DNA from 2 places in the Bacillus sp. FSL H8-0534 genome. Region 1 is predicted to be linked to the other one. Evidence: predicted binding sites of a transcription regulator. Region 1 holds the regulator's gene; the other holds the start of a gene.

Evidence for each region. Region 1 encodes Rex, which represses fermentation and respiration genes when NADH is low (regulators of the CRP and FNR family bind a similar motif). Its sites were predicted from a motif close to TTGTGAAATATTTCACAA; they were not measured.
Region 2: MHH71_RS19265 (L-lactate dehydrogenase) is a predicted target of Rex. The motif match lies at 2,539-2,556, and genes of this name have one in related genera.

Annotation. Positions count from the first base shown of each region.
Region 1 is NZ_JBBOUC010000001.1:2,851,690-2,862,108, forward strand. Features, by position in the region: gene MHH71_RS14470 (sensor histidine kinase) at 1-956, opposite strand, end outside; gene MHH71_RS14475 (response regulator transcription factor) at 982-1,683, opposite strand; gene MHH71_RS14480 (NCS2 family permease) at 1,826-3,151, opposite strand; purine riboswitch at 3,280-3,382, opposite strand; gene guaA (glutamine-hydrolyzing GMP synthase) at 3,545-5,083, opposite strand; purine riboswitch at 5,244-5,345, opposite strand; gene groL (chaperonin GroEL) at 5,513-7,147, opposite strand; gene groES (co-chaperone GroES) at 7,185-7,469, opposite strand; gene MHH71_RS14500 (CPBP family intramembrane glutamic endopeptidase) at 7,906-8,649, shown strand; gene MHH71_RS14505 (YdiK family protein) at 8,652-8,846, shown strand; gene MHH71_RS14510 (redox-sensing transcriptional repressor Rex) at 8,872-9,501, opposite strand; gene MHH71_RS14515 (ABC-F family ATP-binding cassette domain-containing protein) at 9,685-10,419, shown strand, end outside.
Region 2 is NZ_JBBOUC010000001.1:3,791,028-3,801,446, reverse strand. Features, by position in the region: gene glgB (1,4-alpha-glucan branching protein GlgB) at 1-121, opposite strand, end outside; gene MHH71_RS30655 (TasA family protein) at 661-861, shown strand; gene MHH71_RS30650 (GNAT family N-acetyltransferase) at 845-1,027, opposite strand; gene MHH71_RS30645 (hypothetical protein) at 1,014-1,256, opposite strand; gene MHH71_RS19265 (L-lactate dehydrogenase) at 1,477-2,421, opposite strand; gene MHH71_RS19260 (carboxymuconolactone decarboxylase family protein) at 2,888-3,331, opposite strand; gene MHH71_RS19255 (RNA polymerase sigma-70 factor) at 3,570-4,442, opposite strand; gene MHH71_RS19250 (hypothetical protein) at 4,571-4,726, opposite strand; tRNA gene MHH71_RS19245 (tRNA-Glu) at 4,887-4,958, opposite strand; tRNA gene MHH71_RS19240 (tRNA-Ser) at 4,965-5,055, opposite strand; tRNA gene MHH71_RS19235 (tRNA-Asn) at 5,064-5,138, opposite strand; tRNA gene MHH71_RS19230 (tRNA-Ile) at 5,143-5,219, opposite strand; tRNA gene MHH71_RS19225 (tRNA-Gly) at 5,231-5,301, opposite strand; tRNA gene MHH71_RS19220 (tRNA-Lys) at 5,314-5,389, opposite strand; tRNA gene MHH71_RS19215 (tRNA-Thr) at 5,400-5,475, opposite strand; tRNA gene MHH71_RS19210 (tRNA-Phe) at 5,490-5,565, opposite strand; tRNA gene MHH71_RS19205 (tRNA-Asp) at 5,577-5,652, opposite strand; tRNA gene MHH71_RS19200 (tRNA-Met) at 5,655-5,731, opposite strand; tRNA gene MHH71_RS19195 (tRNA-Ser) at 5,757-5,849, opposite strand; tRNA gene MHH71_RS19190 (tRNA-Ile) at 5,867-5,943, opposite strand; tRNA gene MHH71_RS19185 (tRNA-Met) at 5,948-6,024, opposite strand; tRNA gene MHH71_RS19180 (tRNA-Ala) at 6,041-6,113, opposite strand; tRNA gene MHH71_RS19175 (tRNA-Pro) at 6,128-6,201, opposite strand; tRNA gene MHH71_RS19170 (tRNA-Arg) at 6,212-6,285, opposite strand; tRNA gene MHH71_RS19165 (tRNA-Leu) at 6,289-6,377, opposite strand; tRNA gene MHH71_RS19160 (tRNA-Gly) at 6,394-6,468, opposite strand; tRNA gene MHH71_RS19155 (tRNA-Leu) at 6,498-6,578, opposite strand; tRNA gene MHH71_RS19150 (tRNA-His) at 6,603-6,678, opposite strand; tRNA gene MHH71_RS19145 (tRNA-Thr) at 6,688-6,763, opposite strand; tRNA gene MHH71_RS19140 (tRNA-Val) at 6,770-6,845, opposite strand; rRNA gene rrf (5S ribosomal RNA) at 6,850-6,965, opposite strand; rRNA gene MHH71_RS19130 (23S ribosomal RNA) at 7,068-9,989, opposite strand; rRNA gene MHH71_RS19125 (16S ribosomal RNA) at 10,135-10,419, opposite strand, start outside.

The DNA of each region.
Region 1 (10,419 bases):
TGCTCAGATTTCGAGAAAGCAATTCTCACATATTCATTGTGCTGTTCTTTACTTTCATATTTTGAATCCTGTAATAAACGCAAATAACCCATAATAGATGTAAGTGGCGTTCGCAAGTCATGAGATACATTTGTAATCAATTCATTCTTTTGCTTCTCTATTCTTCTTTCTTTTTCTATGTTGGAAAATAACTCTTTTGCCATCTGATTCATATTCACAGCTAGCAAACTTAATTCATCTTGCCCCTTCTGCGGAATTCTATATTGCAGGTTACCTTTTGCGATTTCTTTTACACCTTCCGCCATTGCCTCAACTTGCCTCATCTTTCTTTTAGTTATATAAAAGAAAGAAAATAAAAAAATAACAAAGCCAATCAAAAATGGAAACGGCCCATCATTCTGTACTACTCTAATATTCCCTTCCGGTATACCGCTTGCGATCATATACATATTTTTCTCTTGAATTGTTAAAGGATAAAAAGTCGTAAATTCTTTACGCTCTCTTTCGATTTCATTATCTATTACATTTTTTTGATATTCATATTGAGAGCGATTTATTTTGAAACTCATTATATTACGAATAGTACTATGAAGATTAACTTGTTCTTCCTGAGCATCTTTTGTCTTATATATAACTTTTCCATTCTCATCTACAATTAACACTTTTAATTCACCTTGATACTCCGGACGTTCAAAAACTTCTTGGACGTTAACATCAGCACCTTCTCTTGTAATAACCTCGGCAAGTCTTTCAGCAGTTGCATCAATTCCTCGCATACCAGATGAATAATCAATTACAGAGTATGTATTTATTCCTTGAAAAAACGGAGATGATGTCCACACTCCTATTACACCCAACAAAATACAGAAAGCAAACGTAGTTATCAGTTGTACACGTAAACTCTTTTGTACTCCCCTTATTACTTTATATATTATTTTTTTAAAAGTTCGATTCATCCAACCAATCGGCCTAAATATGCTTTTAATTATCTTTCTCAATCTTATATCCCACTCCCCATACTGTTTTTATATATATTGGCTTTCTCGGATTCTCTTCTGTCTTCTCACGTATTTTTCGAATATGCACCATGACAGTATTATCAGATTGGAAAGATCGTTCATTCCAAACCTTTTCATAAATTTGTTCTGCACTAAAGACCATCTCTGGATTACGAGCTAATAACTCCAAAATCGAAAATTCCCTCGGAGTTAGTTTCACTTCTTCATTTTCTACAACAACTTTGTGGGTTGAGACGTTTATTTTCATATTCCCGATTTCAATTTCATTTTCATTTTGGACAACAAATCCATTCATTTTCATATATCGACGAAGCTGCGATTTTATTCTCGCCATCAGTTCTAACGGATTGAAAGGTTTCGTTACATAATCGTCCGCTCCTGTTGTTAGCCCTAAAATTTTATCCATATCTTGCGTTTTCGCAGACAACATAATAATTGGCATCTCTTTCGCTTCTCTTATTTTCATACACATATGGATACCATCAATTTTCGGCATCATAATATCCAATACAACTAAATGCACTTCATTTTTCTCTAATATATATAAACCCTCTGCTCCATCCTCTGCCTGTAGCACCTTATATCCTTCATTCTTTAAATAAATCGTAATTAAATCCCGAATTTCTTTTTCATCATCTACAACAAGTATTGTTTCGTGTCCCACAATATCTCCCCCATAGCTTTTTCATTCCCTAACTTCTATTATAAGAAAACTTCTGAAGAAAAACGGAACGAAATCCTTAAGATTTTCTGAAGACGCAAAAAAGGTCTAGACTCCCCTTAGTCCAGACCTTTCAAAAACCCCTTTATTTACGAACGTAGATGAAATATAGTACGAATAAAACTCCCATTACATACATAATTGGATGAATTTCTTTACGACGACCACTTACAACCATTGTAATTGGATAGAAGATAAATCCAATTGCTATTCCTGTTGCAATACTATACGTAAGTGGCATAGAAATAATCGTAAAGAATGCTGGTACTGCAATCTCGAATTTCTTCCAATCAATTTCTCCTAGAGACGAAACCATCAAAATCCCTACAATAATTAAAGCCGGTGCCGTTACAGACGCTGTCACAACACTTAATAATGGTGAAAAGAAAAGTGCTAACAAGAAAAATCCGGCTGTTACAACTGCTGTAAATCCTGAACGCCCTCCTGCTGCTACCCCTGCAGACGATTCAATGTAAGACGTTGTCGTAGATGTCCCAAGAATCGCACCAATTACAGTGGCAATTGCATCTGCAAATAATGCTTTTCCCGCACGTGGTAATTTATTGTTCTTCATTAACCCAGCTTGATTCGCAACTGCTACAAGTGTACCCGCTGTATCAAAGAAATCAATGAAGAAGAACGTTATAATAACAATTCCCATTTGAACAGTAAAGATATCTCCGAAGTGCTGGAACGCCACACCGAACGTAGGTTCTAAACTAGGAATTGCACCAACGACAGCTTTTGGTGTATCAATTAATCCTGTTGCTACTCCAAGGATTGCTGTAAGAATCATTCCGTAGAAAACAGCACCGTTTATTTTTTTAATCATTAGAATGATTGTAATCACTACACCGAAAATCGCAAGTAATGTTGTGCCCTTTGTTAAATCCCCCAATCCAACAAGAACCGCATCATTCTTCACAATAATTCCTGCATTTTGAAAACCAAGAAAGGCGATAAACAAACCAATTCCTGCTGCTACTGCAAACTTCAACTCTAATGGAATGGCATTAATAATTTTTTCGCGAATACCAGAAGCAGTAAGAATAATAAAGATAATACCTGACATTAAAGTTCCGGCAATCGCTGTTTGCCACGGAATCCCCATCGTTAACACCGCTGTATAAGCAAAGAATGCATTGATTCCCATTCCTGGCGCTAAGGCAATTGGATATTTTGCGAAAATCCCCATAATCAGTGACCCAATTGCAGCCGCTAATGCAGTGGCAACAAAGACCGCTCCCGGATCCATTCCTGTTCCTGCTGGTAACCCTTTAATGTTTCCCAGTGACAGTGTAGCAGGATTGACAAATAATACATAAGCCATAGATAAAAATGTCGTTAACCCTGCAATGAACTCTGTTTTATAATTTGTACCGAGCTCATCGAACTGAAAATAACGTTTCATTCTACGTTTCCCCCGTTATATGATTACTCGTCGTAACCCTCCCTAGCCCTCTTTTATTTATAAAAATAAAAAAGGCTTCCATTGCATATACATGGAAGCGTTCTGTAAATAAAGGCAGATTTCCCCTTACCTTTATAAAAACGCCTCGTAGTCAAGCCATTTACGGTAGCTAGGTAGAAACTTTCGGGCCATATCCCCGATATTATACGACGGCTGTAATATTCATTTTTTCGTATCAATTACATACTCATATTAACTCACATATAGGTGTATGTCAATTTAAAAACGAACATTTTTATAAGATTTTTGTTTTTCGTTCGTATAAACAACAAAAAAAGACCCATCTATGCATAAAATCATAGATGGGTCTTCTTTTAAACGAATAAACCTATTCTATTCCCACTCAATTGTTGCTGGTGGCTTACTCGTTACATCATACACGATACGGTTAACGTGTTTTACTTCGTTTACGATACGTACAGAGATTTTCTCTAATACATCCCAAGGGATACGTGCCCAATCTGCTGTCATACCATCGATTGATGTTACTGCACGGATACCTACTGTGTAATCATAAGTACGCTCGTCACCCATAACACCTACGCTACGCATGCCAGGAAGTGCAGTGAAGTATTGCCAAATTTCACGATCTAAGCCAGCTTTTTGGATTTCCTCACGTAAAATCGCATCGGATTCACGAACGATTTCTAATTTTTCTTCTGTGATTTCGCCTAATACACGGATACCAAGTCCTGGACCCGGGAACGGTTGACGCCATACGATTTCATCAGGAATTCCTAGTTCTGATCCTAATACACGTACTTCATCCTTAAATAGAGTGTTTAAAGGCTCAATTAATTTGAACTGCATATCTTCTGGAAGTCCACCAACGTTATGGTGAGATTTAATTGTTTGTGCAGTTGCTGTACCACTTTCAACAATATCTGTGTACAGTGTACCTTGTGCTAAGAAGTCCATTCCTTCTAATCTAGAAGCTTCATCATCAAATACGTAAATAAATTCATTACCAATGATTTTGCGTTTTTGTTCTGGATCTTCTACACCTTTTAACTTGTTCATGAAGCGTTCTTTTGCATCCACTTTAATAACGTTCATGTGGAAGCCTTCGCTAAATGTTTTCATAACACCTTCCGCTTCACCTTTACGAAGTAAACCATGGTCAACGAAAATACATGTTAATTGGTCACCGATTGCTTTATGGATTAATACTGCTACAACAGAAGAGTCTACACCGCCACTAAGTGCGCATAGTACTTTTTTATCGCCAACAGTTTCACGGATTTTTTCTAATTCTACTTCAATAAAGTTCTCCATGTTCCAACCTTCAGAACAGCCACATACGCCGAATACGAAGTTTTTGATTAAATCATTACCGTGCTCAGAATGACGTACTTCTGGATGGAATTGTACACCGTATAAGTTTTTTGCTTCATTGCTCATACCAGCAATTGGACAAGACTCACTTGTTGCATCTACTACGAATCCTTCTGGTAAACCAGTTACTAAGTCACCATGACTCATCCATACAACTTGCTCTTCTGGAAGGTTCGCATATAATTTTGATCCGTTCTCTACTTTAAGAACTGCTTTTCCGTACTCACGATGGTTCGCACGTTCTACTTTTCCACCAAAGTGTTTTGTCATAAGCTGCATACCGTAACAAATACCGAAAATCGGTAATCCTAATTCAAAGATTTTTTCATCACAGTGGAATGCATTTTCACCATATACACTATTCGGTCCACCAGAGAAAATAATCCCTTTTGGATTCATTGCTTTAATTTCTTCTGCAGTAATTGTATGTGGATGAAGTTCACTGTATACACCGAACTCACGAATTCGACGTGCAATTAACTGATTGTACTGACTCCCAAAATCTAAAACGATAATTGTATCGTGCTGTTTCTTCAAAATAATCACCCCAACGTTAGTTCTGTATATAAATATTTTCACCAATTTGGCAAAAAGCATTACCAATATAATAAAAAAAGCCAGTCCTCCGCCCTCAGTCTCATAACAAAGAAAAGGCAGAGGTCTGGCTTTATAAAGATAGTATCCCGCTCTTTATAAATATAAGACACACTGCCTTCATAGTCAGGTTGTTTACGGTAACCCGGTAGAGACTCTCAAACCATATCATTGAGGATATATGAAGGATTGTTTTATATTATCTTCCTAGATTCTAACAATGAAGTATCAATACGGTCAAGAGAGAAAGCGACAAAATTCTACAGAAATTATTTTCTTTATCCCAAGAAACCTTTATTTCTATATTTTTTTGTCCCATAACAAAAAACATTCACCCCTATATAGAGATGAATGTTTCTTTGGCGAATGAAATTACATCATTCCGCCCATACCGCCCATGCCCATGCCGCCCATGTCAGGCATTGCTGGTGCATTTGGTTCTGGCTTGTCAGCAACTACAGCTTCAGTTGTTAAGAACATAGCTGCAACAGATGCCGCGTTTTGAAGTGCAGAACGAGTTACTTTTGCTGGGTCTACGATACCAGACTCAAGCATGTTTACCCATTCGCCAGTTGCTGCGTTGAAACCAACGCCTACTTTTTCGCCTTTTAAGCGTTCTACAACAACGGATCCTTCTAGACCAGCGTTGATTGCGATTTGACGAACTGGCTCTTCTAATGCACGAAGTACAATGTTGATACCTGTTGCTTCGTCACCTTCAGCTGAAATAGAAGCTACTTTAGTGTATACGTTCATAAGTGAAGTACCACCACCTGCAACAATACCTTCTTCTACTGCTGCACGAGTTGAGTTAAGTGCATCTTCAATGCGAAGTTTGCGCTCTTTTAACTCAGTTTCAGTTGCTGCACCTACTTTAATTACTGCTACGCCTCCTGCAAGTTTAGCAAGACGCTCTTGTAATTTTTCACGATCGAATTCAGAAGTTGTTTCTTCTAATTGTGCACGGATTTGACCGATGCGAGCTTCGATTTGTTCTGTGTTACCTACACCTTCAACTACAGTTGTGTTTTCTTTCGTTACAACAACTTTGCCAGCGCGTCCTAAAGATGCAACTGTAGCTGATTTTAAGTCGCGTCCTAATTCTTCAGTGATCACTTCACCGCCAGTTAAGATCGCGATATCTTCTAGCATTGCTTTACGACGGTCACCAAATCCAGGAGCTTTAACAGCTACTACATTGAATGTACCACGAAGTTTGTTCACTACTAATGTAGCTAATGCTTCACCTTCTACATCTTCTGCAATGATAAGAAGTGGTTTACCTTGTTGTACCACTTGCTCTAACACTGGTAAGATTTCTTGAATGTTAGAAATCTTTTTGTCAGTGATTAAGATATATGGGTTATCAAGTACTGCTTCCATTTTGTCAGAATCAGTAATCATGTAAGGAGATGCATATCCACGATCAAATTGCATACCTTCTACTACATCTAATTCTGTTGTGAATCCTTTAGATTCTTCTAAAGTAATAACGCCGTCGTTACCAACGCGCTCCATTGCTTCTGCAATTAATTGACCTACTTCTTCGTCAGCTGATGAAATAGCAGCTACTTGTGCGATAGAAGATTTACCTTCGATTGGTTTAGAAATTATTTTTAATTCTTCAATTGCTGTAACAACCGCTTTTTCGATACCTTTACGAAGACCCATTGGGTTCGCGCCAGCTGTTACGTTTTTTAAACCTTCACGAATCATAGCTTGTGCTAATACAGTTGCAGTTGTTGTTCCGTCACCAGCTACGTCATTTGTTTTGCTAGCAACTTCTGCTACTAATTTTGCACCCATGTTTTCGAAAGCATCTTCTAATTCGATTTCTTTCGCAATTGTTACACCATCATTTGTAATAAGTGGTGAACCGAATTTTTTCTCAAGTACAACGTTACGACCTTTTGGTCCAAGCGTTACTTTTACTGCATTTGCAAGAGTGTCGACACCGCGAAGCATCGAACGACGTGCTTCTTCACTAAATTTAATATCTTTTGCCATAATAATTGACCCCCTTGGATTTTTAAAATGTATATAATTAACCGATAATTGCTAAAATGTCACTTTCACGTAAAATCAAGTAGTCTGTACCTTCATATTTCACTTCAGTACCTGCATATTTTGAGAAGATGATAAGATCACCTGCTGCTACCTCTAAAGCAACACGCTCACCATTTTCAAGCACTCGACCAGTACCTACTGCAATAACTTTACCCTCTTGTGGTTTTTCTTTTGCAGTGTCTGGTAATACAATACCACTTGCTGTTTTTTCTTCTGCTTGAACAAGCTCAATTACAACGCGATCACCTAATGGCTTTAGCATGAACAATAACCTCCTCATTTTTCTATGTAAATTTTCTTTATTAGCACTCAACGACCTCGAGTGCTAACACACTTATAATAATAAATAATCTAATTTTCTTTTGCAAGTAAAAAAATCATAATTTTTTCGCAAATTGCTATATAAACTTTTTTTATATAACTTCCTAAGAAAAATCATTCTGTTATCGCTGCAACCATTCTCGCGAAAGCCTTATATATATGAATCAGCGTTTTCACTTATCGTATGTTACAATATGGAAGATGCCATAAGTTGTTTTCTCTATAGGTACAGCTTTTTCCTGTCTCCTATTTCATTTTCAAAGAAAGATTTACAAAAAAATAATAATATGAATGGTTATTACGTATCCCCGGCTGGATGTTTACATGTTATCCCGCCTTATCTCATAAACTAGAGTTAGAAAGGATGGTTAACCAATTTGAAAAAACAATATTGGTGGATTATAGTTACATACATTCTTATGCAATTATCAGGTATTGTTGGATTACCGCTTCTTTTGAAAACCGGACTATATGATAATAGGGGGTTCACCAGAGAAGAAAAAATGCAGCTACTGACTGGTCACTGGGCAATTATTAGCTTTTTCATTGCATTATGTATTGTACTTTTACTACTTCGAACAGATATTCGTGAAAGTCGTTTCGATACAAAACGCGCCAGTATTCCTGCCACAATCGGTTGGATCTTTATCGGTTTCTTTTTAGCTTTCTTTTCTCAAACAATTGCAGGCACAATCGAAATGCGTTTATTGGGCATTAAACCTGGATCTGAGAACACAGCTCGCTTGATGGAAATAGCACGGACCACCCCATGGTTCCTTATTGTTATATCAATAATAGGGCCTATTTTAGAGGAAATTGTCTTTAGAAAAATTTTATTTGGTACATTGTATAAGAAATTCAACTTCTTTATCGCTGCTATTATTAGCTCACTTGTATTTGCAGCAATTCACTTTGATTTTACACACTTATTGGTATACACTTCCATGGGGCTTGTATTCGCCTTTTTATATGTAAAAACAAAGCGAATTATCGTTCCTATTATGGCACATGTTGCGATGAATACATTAGTTGCAATAGCCCAAGTACTGGTAAGTAACGAACAAATACAAGAAATGATTAAAGAAGCAGAAAAAATGCAAGGATTTATCGGAGGATTTTAAATATGAGGAACTCACCATTGTTCATGGCAGCACTGTATTTCCTTCTTGGTTGTGTCTTTACACGTTTCGCAATTACGAACGTTACAGATACAATTTGGAACTTTGGGACACTGCTGTTTGCTGCTATGGCAACAATTGATTTTAATTTGGCACTTCGACTTATCTTAGTCAAATTTACAAAGAAAAAGCAACAATAAAACGCAGAGGGATTTCCTCTGCGTTTTATTGTGGATAATTTTTCAAAAAATAAACGAGTGTTTGTAATTCTACAGCTAAATCAATATGGTGAATTCTTATATTTTCTGAAACATTTAATCGTGCTGGTGTAAAATTTAAAATTCCGTGTATATTTGTTTCGGCCAATCGATCTGCTACAGCCTGTGCAACAGTAGCAGGTACTGTTAATATTGCCACTTGTATATCATTTGTTAAACGCTCTTCTAATTCATCTAAATGATATACAGGAATTCCTCCGATTTCTTTTCCAACTTTCTCCTCATTGACATCAAATGCCATTTCAATCTTTGTATTATTATTTTTGGTGAAATTGTAATGTAAGAAAGCGGTCCCTAAATTACCCACTCCAATAAGTGCTACACGTGTTATATCATCTTGATCAAGCGTTTCTCGGAAGAATGATAGTAAATAATTCACATTATATCCATATCCCTTTTTCCCTAACGCTCCAAAATATGAAAAATCTCTCCGAATTGTTGCTGAATCTACCTTTACAGCTTCACTCAATTCAGCCGATGAAACACGCTGCTTACCAGAAAGAGATAAGTTTTGGATAAATCGATAGTATAGAGGCAATCGTTTGGCAGTGGCCTGTGGAATCTTTTGTTGATCCATATAACCTCTCCTCTCTTCCTATCTTTGTTCACAGATTTAAAACAAATACAGAAGTTTAGCACTTATGACTTTCCTTGTATAATAGAGAGAAGACTTCTCTCTTATTTTAAACTATACACTATTTTTAGTATGATTGAGAAATATAAACATGGCAAAGTTAAGAAATTATTTGAGGTGAAAACATTGATTTTATTACAAGTGAATGGGCTTTCAAAATTATACGGTGCTGAAACAATTCTTGCAAACATTAAATTGGAAGTTCAAACAAAAGATCGCATTGCACTAGTTGGTCGAAATGGTGCTGGAAAATCTACATTATTAAAAATAATTGCCGGTGAATTATCTCACGATGGTGGAGAAATTATAAAACCAAAAGATGTTTCAATTGGATACTTGGCCCAAAATACTGGTTTAGAAACTTCTTTAACAATTTGGGATGAAATGCTTACTGTCTTTACTCATCTGCAGCAAATGGAAAAGAAGCTTCGAAGGTTAGAGCTAGACATGGGTAAGGAAGAGAACTTTTCAAATGCTGCTACGTACGAAAAATTACTCGCTGATTATGATCAATTACAGTTAGACTACAAGGATCAAGGTGGTTATCAATATGAAGCTGATATTCGCTCCATTTTAAGTGGACTTGGTTTTCCGGTTGAAACACACCAAACAACGATTTCTACGTTAAGTGGTGGACAGAAAACAAGACTTGCTCTTGGGAAACTACTGCTAACAAAACCAGACTTACTCATCTTGGACGAACCAACAAACCATTTAGATATCGATACATTAACATGGCTTGAACAATACTTACAAGGCTATCCTGGAGCTATTTTAATCGTTTCCCACGATCGCTACTTTTTAGACAAGCTTGTTACACAAGTATATGAAATTTCTAATAAAGAAAGCAGACGATATGTT
Region 2 (10,419 bases), 940 kb from region 1:
ATCGTACGCCTTGTATTTCATCTTCCGTTACAAGATGCGCGCCAAATATGTTATAGCTCTCATAACACTGCTTTGTATGAAATTCATACACACTCTCTTCTATACAATTTGTTACACTCAATATGTTCACCTCACTAAGATGACAGAATTTTTATTACTTTTTAAATATTCTATAGGAAACTGAAATATCCTTGTGTATTTTTAAATAAATATACGTTTTTTCGCGGAAATTAAAGGTAACACTTTAATTTTTCGTCAAATTTATCGAATTTTGACGAATATTCATTGAAAGCGTTTTATTTTTTGTTCGTCCTTTTTTATTTTTCACAAAAATATACAATAGTAAGAAGGTCTCTATTTTTCTAGTTTCTTCCCTATCTTTATTATCTTGAAACAAATGTTTTCTCATAAAGTGAAACTTTAATCAGCTCTCACCAATTGGGATTTTACGGGCAGTTTATCTCCCACCTAACTTTTTTGTTTCCATTGAATTTTGAGGTGAGATTATTACTGTCCACGAATAACGGAGTAAAACATTTACTGGAAATCATGCTTTCTAACTATCCCCTCACTTAAATACTATATTTTATCTAATTGTTAGTAAGGCGCTATATATTTCACTCTAAACATGGGGGCTTATTATAGCATAGCGCTTCTCCTATTTTAACAACCCTGAAACATCAAAATAACGCATTACAAGCTGGTATAGTATATTTATCTAATCCTACTGTTACCGTCAATATGAAAGATTTAAAGCCAGGTAATTCGTTCAAGAAGAACTTCAAAACTGAAAACAAAGAAAAGTACCGACTCTCGGTACTTTTCTTGTTTTTTCATTTCTTATTTACTTGTAAACCATAACTGTTTGTAACGGAGTAAAACCTATCTTTTCATCAATCTCTTGAGCAAAGTTTGTGGAAAATACATTAAGACGTACTTCCTCATATCCATTTCTTTTCAACTCTTCAATCCCAGCCTGAACTAACTTTTTAGAAATCCCTTTACCTCGAAATTCAGATAAAACCAAATTCCCTTTCTGTAAAATAATCCGTATTTGTCCCTACTAATATCCATCCAGCTATTGAATCATTCTCTTTGTATACAAAATAATACGCCCCTTTTTCAATAAGACCTGTCATCATCTGTATCGCTTTTTCTCCGGAAATTGTTCCATGATTTTGAATACCTTCATTAGCAGATAATGCTACATTAGATAGTATGTATGTTGTTTCTTCAGCATTAGCTCTTTCTATCATAACTTTATTCCCCTCATTTCATGGATTTAATTTCCATATAAAAAAATAAAAGCACTCTATACAAAATAGGGTGCTTTTCCTATAAATGATCCTTTTCCAGCAAAAGGGGGTGTATATTTGGGGATATACAGGGAAACTGGAAAAGGAATTTATATAAAGTTATATAAAAATTCAGAAGCCGGAAGCAATTTCCCGCTTCTGAATTATTTATCAATTATCCTTATAGTACTGGTGCCATTGTTTCTTTTAATACTTTTACAGAGTGAGTAAATTTCGCTTTTTCTTCTTCATTTAACTCAAGCTCCACGATTTCACGTACACCTTCGCGGTTAATGACAGCTGGAACACCTACATAAGCATCTTTCTCGCTGTATTGACCTTCAAGGTATGCAGATACAGTTAGTACACTGTTCTCGTTGTTTAAGATCGCTTTAGTTACACGAAGTAGTGACATACCAATTCCGTAGTAAGTTGCACCTTTACGCTCGATGATGTGGTAAGCAGCATCGCGTACATTTGCAAAGATTTTATCTAAATCATCTTGGTTATACTGTTCGTTGTTCGCTAAGATTGTTTCTAGCTTTTGTACACCTACAGTAGCGTGGCTCCATACTGGAAGTTCAGTGTCACCGTGCTCACCAATGATATATGCATGAACGTTACGTGGATCTACATCTAAATAGTCACCTAACATGTAGCGGAAACGAGCAGAGTCTAAAGTTGTACCAGAACCGATTACGCGTTCTTTTGGTAATCCAGATTCTTTCCAAGTTACATAAGTTAAAATATCAACTGGGTTAGTTGCGATTAGGAAAATACCATCAAATCCGTTATCCATAATGCCGCGAACGATTTGCTTAAAGATTTTTGTATTTTTCTCAACTAAATCTAAACGAGTTTCACCTGGCTTTTGTGGTAATCCAGCAGTGATAACAACTAAATCTGCATCTTTGCAATCTGCATAACTACCGCTCCAAACTTTTGTTGGTGATGGAGAGAATGGTACCGCATGGCTTAAGTCCATTGCTTCCCCTTCCGCTTTAGCCTCATTTACATCCACAAGTACAAATTCTTCAGCTACACCTTGGTTAATCATTGAGTAAGCATAACTACAACCTACTGCACCTGTTCCTACTAATACTACACGATTGATACCTTTTTTCATGGTAAATTCCCCTCTCTATTGTTCACATTTATTTTTTTTATTATTGTTTAAGTAATTAATTAAAATACTAATTTAATGTTGTTTAACTTCTTTACATTCATATTGTAGCACGATTCATTGTGAATATATTCACAAATTATGACCTATTTGTGAACTTTCTCACAGACAGTAGAAAGTTATGATATTAGGTGTGGAATCGATTTTAATGGAAGCCTTTTCTTTAGATTGTGAAAAGCTTATTTCCTTATATTTTATCGTTTACCTATTAAAGATTAGATCATACATAATTTGCAAAAGCTCTATATCCTTCCCATTACAATTTCTTTATACTCAAAAACGAAAAAGCTATCCTTTCAGCAGTATTTCCAGAAAGAATAACTTATTTTTTCGTTTTTGGAACCATCCTTTTTCTTAGTTTGTTGACAGTATGAGGGTGCCTCTACAAACTATTAGTAACATCTCCACCTTATCTTTTTTCCGGCATTAAACGGGTAGATACCCCAATTCGATTCCATGCATTAATAGTAACAATCTGCATAACGATTTCAGCAATTTGTTCTTCTTCAAAGAAATTTCTTACCTCTTCATATACCTCATCAGGAACGTGCGTTTCCGCTACTAGTGTAATTGCCTCTGTCAAAGCAAGCACAGCACGTTCTTCCTGCGTAAAAAATGGTGTCTCACGCCAAGCATTAAGAGCATAAATACGTTGCTCTGTTTCCCCTAGTTTTCGTGCATCTTTCGTATGAATATCAATGCAATACGCACATCCATTGATTTGAGAAGCACGGATTTTAATTAGCTCTTTCAATATTTCATCGATACTTGTAGTCATCAAGTATTTTTCTAAACCTACCATTGCCTTATAACCTTCCGGGTTTACCTTTCCCATTAAAAATCTTGTTTCCATCTTATATTCCCTCCATAAAATTAGTTTGTACTTTGGTACCAGGATATTTAATAAGGTCTTTCATGAATTATTTCAAATTACTATCTGCCGTAAAATATTTTCATTCATGACAGAAGCTCTAATAGAAAACATACAAGCATCCCTTTTATATCCTGTCACTTATAAGACAAATTAGCTTTTCAATTTGTGACAAAATAAAAAAGAGATCTAAAAAAAAGATCTCTTTTTCAATTACATGCTATAGAACTGGAATATGCTTTAGTTTATCAGGATTGACTACAATGTAAATTCTTCTAATGGATTCTCCGCTTTCATCCCACTCAAAGCATATGGCCTTCTCTGCACGGCCCTTATTCCTTGCTAAAATACCAAATTGACCATTTATGATAGTTGGGAGAAGCTCCAATTGGAAGAATCCTCGTGAAACAATAGACTCCAAAAATATCTGGATACGCTGTTTGCCCATAATCGGAAATATAGCAGCACGTACTTTACCGCCTCCGTCAGTGACAAGTGTTGCATCTACTGTCAGTAAATTAATAAATCCCTCAAAATTTCCTGTTTCTGAGCCTTTGATAAAGGTATGTATCATCTTTTCTGTATGATCCAATTGTTGCGGATGTACGGGTACTTCATGCCTTATCTTCTCTTTACAACGACTAAAAATCTTTCGGCAATTTGCCTCTGATTTGTTTAAAAGCTCCGCTATTTCACGATACTCGTACTTAAACACTTCTCTTAAAACAAATATAGCTCTTTCAACAGGTGTTAACTTCTCTAACAGTACAAGAAATGCATAGGATACTCTTTCGGTTTGCAGTAGTGTTTCCATTGGATTTAATTTCTCCGTATCTATCTCTGGCTCAGGAAGCCATTCTCCTGTATACATTTCTCTCTGTTTCCGCGCAGACTGTAGTACATTCAAACAATGGTTTGTTGTCACCTTAATTAAATATGCTTTCATATTTCTAATTTGTTCTTGCTCCATATGCTGACTTTTAATGAGTATATCCTGTGCAACATCCTCTGCATCACTAACAGAGCCAAGCAGGCGGTATGCAACAGAGTAAACTAAGGATTGATACGTTCGATACAAAGTTTCAAAATCCATACTATCACTCCATTCTATAGCGTGTTCCAATATAAAAATATATGATTTGTTATAATTCTTTCTGTTACAAAAGGAACGATTCTTCATTTTATACAAACTCTTATATATTGCTGACATGATAATATTGGTTAATTTTTATTCATTGGTATAGATAACAATGCTTTATAGATTGTATCTTGAACAATATTTTCCGCTTCCACTGCATTTACACCGATTTTAAGAAGATATCTATAAATATTCTTAGACGTTTGTATAATTATTTCTTCAACTTTTTCATATGCCATTGCTCTCTCCTTTCTATTAGTTAGACGCCTCAAAAAGAAAAAAGTATACAAAAATTATCAATTTTAATAAAAAAAGCAGACTTTGATAAGTCTGCTTTTTCTTGAAGAAAATATCATTATAAACAAAAAGAGATAGCACATTATGCTATCTCTTTAAGTATGACCCGTACGGGATTCGAACCCGTGTTACCGCCGTGAAAGGGCGGTGTCTTAACCACTTGACCAACGGGCCAGTTTCTGGCAGAGAAGAAGGGATTCGAACCCTCGCACCGCGTTAGCGATCTACTCCCTTAGCAGGGGAGCCCCTTGAGCCACTTGGGTACTTCTCTATATAATATGGCTCCGCAGGTAGGACTCGAACCTACGACCGATCGGTTAACAGCCGATAGCTCTACCACTGAGCTACTGCGGAATAATGGTGGGCCTAAATGGACTCGAACCATCGACCTCACGCTTATCAGGCGTGCGCTCTAACCAGCTGAGCTATAGGCCCCCAATGGAAAAAGCGGGTGAAGAGAATCGAACTCTCGACCAGAGCTTGGAAGGCTCTTGTTTTACCACTAAACTACACCCGCATGAAACTAAAATGGTGAGCCATGAAGGACTCGAACCTTCGACCCTCTGATTAAAAGTCAGATGCTCTACCAACTGAGCTAATGGCTCATTTTGAAAGTGGTGCCGGCTAGAGGACTTGAACCCCCAACCTACTGATTACAAGTCAGTTGCTCTACCAATTGAGCTAAGCCGGCTTGCTATTTCAAAATGGTGGCTCGGGACGGAATCGAACCGCCGACACGAGGATTTTCAGTCCTCTGCTCTACCGACTGAGCTACCGAGCCTTTATGTAAAATGGCGGTCCCGACCGGGGTCGAACCGGCGATCTCCTGCGTGACAGGCAGGCATGTTAACCACTACACCACGGGACCATTGGTTGCGGGGACAGGATTTGAACCTGCGACCTTCGGGTTATGAGCCCGACGAGCTACCAGACTGCTCCACCCCGCGACGATACAATATTCTTTTAAAAAAATGGAGGAGGTAGAGGGATTCGAACCCCCGCGCGACTCTCGCCGCCTGTCGGTTTTCAAGACCGATCCCTTCAGCCAGACTTGGGTATACCTCCAGGGAATTTACTTTAAATGGTGGACCTTGTAGGACTCGAACCTACGACCGGACGGTTATGAGCCGTCTGCTCTAACCAGCTGAGCTAAAGGTCCCTTATGGTAGCGGCGGAGGGGATCGAACCCCCGACCTCACGGGTATGAACCGTACGCTCTAGCCAGCTGAGCTACACCGCCATAATAAAGTTATAAGTGGAGCCTAGCGGGATCGAACCGCTGACCTCCTGCGTGCAAGGCAGGCGCTCTCCCAGCTGAGCTAAGGCCCCATGTTTTAAAAATATCGGGAAGACAGGATTTGAACCTGCGACCCCCTGGTCCCAAACCAGGTGCTCTACCAAGCTGAGCCACTTCCCGTTAATAAAAGCGCGCCCGAGAGGACTCGAACCCCTAACCTTTTGATCCGTAGTCAAACGCTCTATCCAATTGAGCTACGGGCGCATATGGTGCCGAGGGCGGGGGTCGAACCCGCACGGTGGTCACCCACCGCAGGATTTTAAGTCCTGTGCGTCTGCCTGTTCCGCCACCCCGGCATGTCATATTGAAAATTGGAGCGGAAGACGGGATTCGAACCCGCGACCCCAACCTTGGCAAGGTTGTATTCTACCACTGAACTACTTCCGCAAGACATGTATGAGATATTTTATTAAAAGTGCGGGTGAAGGGAGTCGAACCCCCACGCCAAAGGCGCCAGATCCTAAGTCTGGTGCGTCTGCCAATTCCGCCACACCCGCATAATATAATTTTTTAAGAAAAAATGGGGCGACTGATGGGAATCGAACCCACGAATGCCGGAGCCACAATCCGGTGCGTTAACCACTTCGCCACAACCGCCATAGTTGCTGGTGCCGGCTAGAGGACTTGAACCCCCAACCTACTGATTACAAGTCAGTTGCTCTACCAATTGAGCTAAGCCGGCAATATATGGTGGAGGATGACGGGATCGAACCGCCGACCCCCTGCTTGTAAGGCAGGTGCTCTCCCAGCTGAGCTAATCCTCCATTTGCCTGGCAACGTCCTACTCTCACAGGGACAAGGCCCCAACTACCATCGGCGCTAGAGAGCTTAACTTCCGTGTTCGGTATGGGAACGGGTGTGACCTCTCTGCCATCATTACCAGACTTATTTCATTTGAGACAATCATTATTATACTTGATTCATTTAAAATGTCAACAAGTTTTTTTATGTTCTCTCAAAACTAGATAACATTTGCTTCATATTATATGGTTAAGTCCTCGATCTATTAGTATTCGTCAGCTCCACATGTCACCATGCTTCCACCTCGAACCTATCAACCTGATCATCTTTCAGGGATCTTACTAGCTTACGCTATGGGAAATCTCATCTTGAGGGGGGCTTCATGCTTAGATGCTTTCAGCACTTATCCCTTCCGCACATAGCTACCCAGCTATGCCCTTGGCAGAACAACTGGTACACCAGCGGTGCGTCCATCCCGGTCCTCTCGTACTAAGGACAGCTCCTCTCAAATTTCCTACGCCCACGACGGATAGGGACCGAACTGTCTCACGACGTTCTGAACCCAGCTCGCGTACCGCTTTAATGGGCGAACAGCCCAACCCTTGGGACCGACTACAGCCCCAGGATGCGATGAGCCGACATCGAGGTGCCAAACCTCCCCGTCGATGTGGACTCTTGGGGGAGATAAGCCTGTTATCCCCGGGGTAGCTTTTATCCGTTGAGCGATGGCCCTTCCATGCGGAACCACCGGATCACTAAGCCCGACTTTCGTCCCTGCTCGACTTGTAGGTCTCGCAGTCAAGCTCCCTTATGCCTTTGCACTCTACGAATGATTTCCAACCATTCTGAGGGAACCTTTGGGCGCCTCCGTTACACTTTAGGAGGCGACCGCCCCAGTCAAACTGCCCACCTGACACTGTCTCCCGGGTCGATAAGACCCGTAGGTTAGAATTTCAATACAGTCAGGGCGGTATCCCACCAGCGCCTCCACCGAAGCTAGCGCTCCGGCTTCAAAGGCTCCCGCCTATCCTGTACAAACTGTACCAAAATTCAATATCAGGCTACAGTAAAGCTCCACGGGGTCTTTCCGTCCTGTCGCGGGTAACCTGCATCTTCACAGGTACTATAATTTCACCGAGTCTCTGGTTGAGACAGTGCCCAAATCGTTACACCTTTCGTGCGGGTCGGAACTTACCCGACAAGGAATTTCGCTACCTTAGGACCGTTATAGTTACGGCCGCCGTTTACTGGGGCTTCAGTTCAGAGCTTCGCTTACGCTAACCCCTCTCCTTAACCTTCCAGCACCGGGCAGGTGTCAGCCCCTATACTTCGCCTTACGGCTTCGCAGAGACCTGTGTTTTTGCTAAACAGTCGCTTGGGCCTATTCACTGCGGCTTTCCGTTAAGAAAGCACCCCTTCTCCCGAAGTTACGGGGTCATTTTGCCGAGTTCCTTAACCAGAGTTCTCTCGCACACCTTAGGATTCTCTCCTCGCCTACCTGTGTCGGTTTGCGGTACAGGCACCTTTTATCTCGCTAGAAGCTTTTCTTGGCAGCGGGGAATCAAAGACTTCGCTCCATAAGGAGCTTCCCCATCACAGCTCAGCCTTCACGATAAGCGGATTTGCCTACTTATCAGCCTAACTGCTTGGACGTGCACAACCAATCGCACGCTTCTTCTATCCTTCTGCGTCCCTCCATTGCTCAAACGATAAAGAGGTGGTACAGGAATATCAACCTGTTGTCCATCGCCTACGCCTGTCGGCCTCGGCTTAGGTCCTGACTAACCCTGAGCGGACGAGCCTTCCTCAGGAAACCTTAGGCATTCGGTGGACGGGATTCTCACCCGTCTTTCGCTACTCATACCGGCATTCTCACTTCTAAGCGCTCCACCAGTCCTTACGGTCTGACTTCACTGCCCTTAGAACGCTCCCCTACCACTGATACCATAGGTATCAATTCGCAGCTTCGGTGGTGTATTTAGCCCCGGTACATTTTCGGCGCAGAGTCACTCGACTAGTGAGCTATTACGCACTCTTTAAATGGTGGCTGCTTCTAAGCCAACATCCTAGTTGTCTAAGCAACTCCACATCCTTTTCCACTTAATACACACTTTGGGACCTTAGCTGGCGATCTGGGCTGTTTCCCTCTTGACTACGGATCTTATCACTCGCAGTCTGACTCCTAAGGATAAGTCATTGGCATTCGGAGTTTGACTGAATTCGGTAATCCGATGAGGACCCCTAGTTCAATCAGTGCTCTACCTCCAAGACTCTTACACTTAAGGCTAGCCCTAAAGCTATTTCGGGGAGAACCAGCTATCTCCAGGTTCGATTGGAATTTCTCCGCTACCCACACCTCATCCCCGCACTTTTCAACGTGCGTGGGTTCGGGCCTCCATTCAGTGTTACCTGAACTTCACCCTGGACATGGGTAGATCACCTGGTTTCGGGTCTACGACCACGTACTAAACGCCCTATTCAGACTCGCTTTCGCTACGGCTCCGCCTCTTCAGCTTAACCTCGCACGGGATCGTAACTCGCCGGTTCATTCTACAAAAGGCACGCCATCACCCATTAACGGGCTCTGACTATTTGTAGGCACACGGTTTCAGGATCTCTTTCACTCCCCTTCCGGGGTGCTTTTCACCTTTCCCTCACGGTACTGGTTCACTATCGATCACTAGGTAGTATTTAGCCTTGGGAGATGGTCCTCCCAGATTCCGACGGAATTTCACGTGTTCCGCCGTACTCAGGATACATTCAAGAGAGAACGAAGTTTCGACTACGGGGTTGTTACCCTCTATGACGAGCCTTTCCAGGCTGCTTCGTCTACCTCGTTCCTTTGTAACTCCGTATAGAATGTCCTACAACCCCAAGAGGCAAGCCTCTTGGTTTGGGCTAGATTCCGTTTCGCTCGCCGCTACTCAGGAAATCGCATTTGCTTTCTCTTCCTCCAGGTACTTAGATGTTTCAGTTCCCTGGGTCTGTCTTCCTTACCCTATGTATTCAGGTAAGGATACCATACCATTACGTATGGTGGGTTTCCCCATTCGGAAATCTTCGGATCAAAGCTTACTTACAGCTCCCCGAAGCATATCGGCGTTAGTCCCGTCCTTCATCGACTCCTAGTGTCAAGGCATCCACCGTGCGCCCTTTCTAACTTAACCAAACTAAAATTAAAAAATATGAGCTACACTGTTATCTAGTTTTCAAAGAACATACATTTATTTCTGAGAGATAGTTCTCTCAAAACTGAACAAAACGAAACACGGAAACTTATATTGATGAACAGCGTTCATCAATTCTCCATAGAAAGGAGGTGATCCAGCCGCACCTTCCGATACGGCTACCTTGTTACGACTTCACCCCAATCATCTGTCCCACCTTAGGCGGCTGGCTCCAAAAAGGTTACCCCACCGACTTCGGGTGTTACAAACTCTCGTGGTGTGACGGGCGGTGTGTACAAGGCCCGGGAACGTATTCACCGCGGCATGCTGATCCGCGATTACTAGCGATTCCAGCTTCATGTAGGCGAGTTGCAGCCTACAATCCGAACTGAGAACGGTTTTATGAGATTAGCTCCACCTCGCGGTCTTG